2 linked regions of the Breoghania sp. L-A4 genome follow. Each later gene encodes a partner of the first gene's protein in a complex. Links are inferred from orthologs where the notes say so. Each region holds a gene or a part of one and is shown on either strand. Other genes may lie near its edges.

Region 1 (3,316 bases):
GTCCGCGCTGCCGCCGAAGATCTTGGCGAGCGCCGTGTCGCCGTTCTTCCAGGCTTCCTCGCGCGCCCGCTTGGCTTCTGCCTGCGCGACCAGCACCGTCATCTTCTCGTCGTCACGGCGCTGCTTGGCGGCAACGGCCTGCTGGATCGGCGCGGGCACCTGATAGGCCGGGCATTCCTTGTCGGCGATGAACTTGTCGCGGTCGTTCTCGAGCTGCGCATCGAACACGTAGCGCTTGCCGCAGACATCGACCTTGGGCACCAGCCGCGTCACCTCGAAGTGGTCGTAGCCTTCCTTGAGCATGCGCCAGAAGGGCATGAACTCGTTGTCCGCGTGCCGGGCCATGTTTTCCGGCGTCATGCGAAACGGATAGGCCTCCACCTGGAAGTCGCGCTGACCGCCGCGGAACGATTCGCGCGCCAGCGAATAAATCTCCTGGATCTGCTCGTCTTCCATCGCGTAGCAGCCGCGCGAGGAGCACGCGCCGTGCACCATCAGGTGCTGGCCGGTGCGGCCGTAGGCGCGGTCATAGGCATTGGGATAGCCGAGGTTGAACGACAGGTGATAGGAGGAGTTGGGGTTCATCTGGCCCGGGCGGATCGTGTAGAATCCTTCCGGCGCCTGGCGGTCGCCTTCCTTGAACTTCGGCCCCAGCTTTCCCGACCATTTGCAGATCGGGTAGCTCTTCAGCAGCGCGAACTTGCCGTTCGACGTCCGCTTCCAGACCTCAAGCTCGGATTCTTCCTTGAACAGCCGCACCAGGACCGGATCGCCCGGGCTCATGTCCTTGGACTTCATGTCCGCCTTGATGGCGTAGCTCAGCGGCTGCAGATGCTTGGGTCCATAGCCAAGGCTGTCAGGCTGGCATCCCGCGACGACGCCGGCCAGCGCACAGGCCGCCGCAAGCCGGGTCCAACCGGCTCCGATCCCAAAGCTGCGCGATGTGTTCGCGGACATGCACTATCCCTGACTGTCCGGCGCGCTTGCCGCCGGTTGACCGGTCACCAGCCTAATCCGTTAACCTTTCGCATTTCTTGCCAAAGGCGAGGCTATATTTTGACACCCCTCTCCTCAAGCCGGAATTCGGCAATTCAATGACCACGCGCGGATTTCTCGCACGCTTCGTCAGCGTCCGGGCGCAAAACAGCTTGGGATCGGGAGTATGCCGCGATTTCGGACAGGTTCGGAGGAATCCGCCCCGACTAAGTCTTCTGGCCGATCGCGAGGAATTTCTCACGCCGCCGCTGGCGGATTTCCTCGGGCGCGACATTGTCAAAGCCCTCAAGCGCCGACTCGATAGCGTCACCGGCCGCCCTGATCACCTGCACCGGCTCGCGATGCGCGCCGCCGACGGGCTCGGTGACGATCTCGTCGACCACGCCGAGCCTCAGCAGGTCCTGGGCGGTGATCTTCATGTTGGTGGCCGCGTCCTGCGCACGCGCCGAATCGCGCCACAGAATGGAGGCCGCACCTTCCGGCGAGATCACGCTGTAGATCGAGTGTTCCAGCATGATCACGTGATTGGTCGCGGCGATCGCGATGGCGCCGCCGGATCCGCCCTCGCCGATGACCAGCGCGACATTGGGCACGGTCGCCTTCAGGCACGCGGCGGTGGAGCGGGCGATCGCCTCGGCCTGGCCGCGTTCCTCGGCGCCGATGCCGGGATAGGCGCCGGCTGTGTCGACGAGCGAAACCACGGGGATCTGAAAACGCTCGGCCAGTTCCATGATGCGCACCGCCTTGCGGTAGCCCTCGGGCCGCGCCATGCCGAAATTGTGCTTCAGCCGGCTCTTCGTGTCATGGCCCTTTTCCTGGCCGATCAGGGCGACGGAGCGGCCGCGAAAGCGCCCGAAGCCGGCGATGATCGCGTGATCCTCCGCAAACTTGCGGTCGCCGGCCAGCGGCGTGAAGTCTTCCACCAGGCGATTGACATAGTCGCTCATGTGCGGACGGTCGGGATGGCGCGCCACCAGCGTCTTCTGCCAGGGCGTCAGCTTCGCATAGAGTTCAGCGAGCGCCTGGCTGGCCTTGGCCTCGAGCCGCGCGATCTCGCCGGCGACGTCGACGGTCTCGCCTTCCTTGGTGAGCGTTTGCAGCTCATGCACCTTGCCCTCGAGATTGGCCACCGCTTTTTCGAATTCAAGATAGCTGCGCATGAGAATGGTCACTCGTGAGGTAGGTCTGATCGGGCCCGTGCCCTGTCGTATTCCAGTTCGCGCCCCATCCCGGTTCGCGCGCCCGTCTCGGGCGCCCTGAACCGGCGGATTCCGGAGCGGATTCGGACCATGGTGCGTCGGGCAGGAAGCCGTATGGGCTGGTCGCGGCCGCACTATCTGTCCGAAAATCGGCTGAAACGGGGCGCCACCAGCGGTTTCACTCGCCGGAGCGGCCAATGGCCGGACGCGATGCGGCGCGACACTGGCCGCAAGGGGCCGATCTGTCAAGCCGCGGTGGCAAGGCGCCCTGATTTCATGGAATGGCGGCGCGGGTTTCCCGTAAATGCACCCGCGCCTTCGTAAAACCGGAAATTGTACTAGCGGCTGGCGTGCTTGCGTTCCCCGGTGCGGATCTCAAGCTTGCGGGCCTGGACCACCAGATCGCCGGTCATCGTGCGCATGGAGATCCGATAGGGCAGCAACACGTCGCTGGTCGCCATGGGCGCCAGCCAGATTTCGATGTCGCGATTGTCGGCCATGTATTTTACCGACTTCTTGGCCGGGCGGTGGCCCGCCACCGGCACCCAGCGCGCGCCGCACACGATCACCGGGCCATCGTAGCCGCGGCCGCTGACCGTCTGGGTGCTCTTGTACGACAGCTGCACATCATAGCGCGTCCAGCCGTCGAAGATCGGAATGCGCCGGTCGCAGCCCTTGGGCGTCAGCGCCTGGCCGGCGTTGGCCACCGGCATCAGAATGGCGCTCAGCGGATCGACGATGCCGCGCTGATGGACGCGCGTCACCGGCACCCGGTCCGGTCGCTTGGCGAGTTGCGGGCTTGTGGCAATGTCGCGCACGTTGCCGCGGGACAGGCCCATCGCGACCCGCGAGGACCGCTCGCTCTCCTCGGAAATCATGTCGTAGCGGTCCGGCATCACCCTGGTGCCGTGCAGCGAGCCGGTGGCGTAGGCATTGCTCTTTCCCGCAATAATGATGCGCGCCAGGCCAGACGGACGCATGCCGACACGCGCCGAATAGGCGTCGCCCTGCAGCTCCAGCGACAGCGTGCCCTTTGCGAACACGAAGCCGGCGATGGAGATGTCATAGGCCGCGCCGACGTCGGCGTTCTCCGCCAGTACGGGTGCCGGCGCAAACGTCAG
Region 2 (2,894 bases), 4.8 Mb from region 1 along the record:
AGCCGGTCATCGAGGTCCGCCATGGCGCTGGCGATGGCCACGCCGGCGGCCGGGTTGTGGCCGCCGTCGAGCCAGATATCGGCTCCCTCGGGCGCGTGCTTGAACAGCCGCCCATGCGTCAGCCGCTGCAGGCGCGCGGGCCAGGATACGGTGCGCAGACCCTGTTCGGTCGCGCTCATGCCGGGCCAGACGCCGGCCGCGCGAAGCGCCGCGATGGCCGTGCCCGCGTTGACGACCTGGTGCTGCCCGGTCAGTCTCGGCAACGGCAGATCCAGAAGTCCGCCCTCATCTTGATAGATCAGGCGGCCGTGCTCCTCGAACGCGCTCCAGTCCTGGCCGCCGATGGCCAGCGGCGCGCCAAGCGCCTCTGCTTCCGCCTCGATGACCGCGCGCACCACGTCGTCCTGGGGAGAGGTCACCGCCGGGGCGCCGCGCTTGAGGATGCCGGCCTTTTCCAGCGCTATGCCTTCCAGACGGCTGCCGAGGAAGCGTTCGTGATCCAGGGAGATCGCGGTGATGACACTGACGATCGGCTTTTCGATCACATTGGTGGCATCGAAACGGCCACCCAGTCCGACTTCCAGCAACAGCACATCGGCCGGATGTTCCGCGAAAAGACACAGCGCCACCGCGGTGCTGATCTCGAAAAAGGTGATCTGCGCGCCATCATTGACGTATTCGCAGCGCAGCAGCGCCGCATTCAGAACGTCATCGGCGACCAGCCGCCCGCCGCCGGGTTGGCCAAGGCGAATCCGCTCGTGAAAGCGCACCAGATGCGGTGAGGTATAGACATGGACGCTTTTGCCGTCGGCTTCCAGGATCGCCCGCATGAAGGCCGTTGTTGATCCCTTGCCGTTGGTGCCCGCGATGTGAATCGTCGGCGGCAGCGAGCGCTCGGGATTGCCCAGAGCATCCAGCAGCCGCTGCAAGCGGTCCAGCGACAGGTCGATCTCTTTCGGGTGGAGCCCCAGCAGGCGCTCCAGAACGGCTGTGCTTTGATCCATGGTCGGAGACGCCGCCTTCCTCAGGTCCGAGGCGCTTCGGTGGCGTCCGCCTTGGGCGGTGCATTGCCCGCCCCGTCGGCATCTGCGGCAGGCGTCTTGACCGGCGCGGCCACGCCAGGCGCGGGCCGCTTCATCAGAACCGAGCAGATGCGCGCGATCGTTTCGGCCAGCTCATGGCGATGCACCACCAGATCGACCATGCCGTGCTCCTGGAGGAACTCGGCGCGCTGAAATCCCTCGGGCAGTTTCTCCCGGATTGTCTGCTCGATGACGCGCGGCCCGGCGAAGCCGATCAGCGCGCCGGGTTCGGAGATATGAATGTCGCCCAGCATCGCGTAGGACGCCGTGACGCCGCCGGTGGTCGGGTTCGTCAGCACCACGATATAGGGCAGGCCGGCTTCCTGAAGCTGCTGGATGGCGACCGTGGTGCGCGGCATCTGCATCAGCGACAGGATGCCTTCCTGCATGCGCGCGCCGCCGGAGGCCGCGAACAGCACGAAGGGCGTGCTGTTCGCGCGCGCGATGTTCAGCCCCGTGATGATCGCCTCGCCGGCGGCCATGCCGAGCGAGCCGCCCATGAAACTGAAATCCTGCACGGCGACGGTGAACGGATCGCCCTTCACCGCGCCGCTGGCCACCAGCACGGCGTCTTCCATGCCGGTTTTCGCCTTGGCGTCGCGCAGCCGGTCGACGTAGCGGCGCTCGTCGCGGAATTTCAGCGGATCAGTGACGACCTCGGGCGTGGGGTGCGTCTCGAACGTGCCCTCGTCGAAGAAATACTCCAGCCGCTGGCGCGCGGAAATGCGCATGTGATGGCCGGAAGTCGGCACAACCCACTGGTTGGCTTCCAGATCGCGGTGGAAGACCATTTCGCCGGTCTCGGGGCACTTGATCCAGAGGTTCTCGGGCGATTCCCGTTTGTTCAGGAAGCTCTGAAGTTTCGGCCGAACGACACTGTTGATCCAGTTCAAGGCAGATGTTCCGTCTCTTCGCGTTACCCAGGTAACGGATTATTCGGCAGCTTCCGAACGGGCGGCATGCACGCCGCGGCTCAGTTCGGCAACAAGCTGTGTAACGGCGGAAACCGTCGTTTGTGTGGCGCGGCCGTCCGAGTCGAGGCTGTTGCGCACCGCCTCCACGAGCGCGGAGCCGACGACGACGCCGTCGGCGTTGCGGCCGATCTCGCGCGCCTGATCGGCGGTCTTCACGCCGAAGCCGACAGCGATCGGCAGGCTGGTGTGGCCCTTGATGCGGTTGACGGCGACGGCAACCCGATCGGCATCGGGCGCGGCGGTGCCGGTGATGCCGGTGATGGACACGTAGTAGACGAAACCGGAGGTGTTGGCGAGCACGGCGGGAAGGCGGGCGTCATCGGTGGTGGGGGTGGCGAGGCGGATGAAATTCAGTCCGGCCTTCAGCGCGGGCACGCAGAGTTCGTCGTCTTCCTCCGGCGGCAGATCAACGATGATCAGCCCGTCGACGCCGGCGGCCTTGGCATCGGCGAGAAAGGCATCGTTGCCGTAGGAGTAGATCGGATTGTAGTAGCCCATCAGGACGATCGGCGTGTCGCCGTCGCTCTCGCGGAAGGCGCGAACCATTTCCAGCGTCTTCTTCATGGTCTGGCCGGCGGCCAGTGCCCGCTGGGAGGCGCGCTGGATGGGAATGCCCTCGGCCATGGGGTCGGAAAACGGCATGCCGAGTTCAATCACATCGGCGCCGGCCGCGGGCAGCGCCTTGAGAAGCGCAAGCGATGTGCCGGTGTCCGGATCGCCGGCGGTGATGAAGGTCACCAACGCGGGACGGCCCTTCTCGGCACATGCGGCGAAGCGGCGGTCGATGCGTGTTTGTGTCATGCTGCGGTTCTCATCCAGCCGGTTCAGGGGCGGCGGA

Evidence for each region. Proteins that work in one complex are often made in the same cells at the same time.
Region 2: the proteins of D1F64_RS22695 (region 1) and accD are in contact, whole or in part, in a solved structure (PDB 8UXZ), measured with the Escherichia coli proteins. The link is inferred for Breoghania sp. L-A4 from one-to-one orthologs.

The regions. Positions count from the first base shown.
Region 1 is NZ_CP031841.1:4,964,613-4,967,928, forward strand. The notes cover bases 180-3,039. They hold D1F64_RS22695 (acetyl-CoA carboxylase carboxyltransferase subunit alpha), read right to left. Parts: upstream 2,157-3,039; coding sequence 1,203-2,156; downstream 180-1,202. Other genes in these bases: D1F64_RS22690 (murein L,D-transpeptidase family protein), read right to left, coding at 180-957; D1F64_RS22700 (DUF3108 domain-containing protein), read right to left, coding at 2,534-3,039. Also shown: more of D1F64_RS22690, read right to left, coding at 1-179; more of D1F64_RS22700, read right to left, coding at 3,040-3,316. UniProt on the Escherichia coli protein: Component of the acetyl coenzyme A carboxylase (ACC) complex. First, biotin carboxylase catalyzes the carboxylation of biotin on its carrier protein (BCCP) and then the CO(2) group is transferred by the carboxyltransferase to acetyl-CoA to form malonyl-CoA.
Region 2 is NZ_CP031841.1:210,955-213,848, forward strand. It holds accD (acetyl-CoA carboxylase, carboxyltransferase subunit beta), read right to left. Parts: upstream 1,976-2,894; coding sequence 1,025-1,975; downstream 1-1,024. Other genes in the region: D1F64_RS01045 (folylpolyglutamate synthase/dihydrofolate synthase family protein), read right to left, coding at 1-1,004; trpA (tryptophan synthase subunit alpha), read right to left, coding at 2,015-2,857.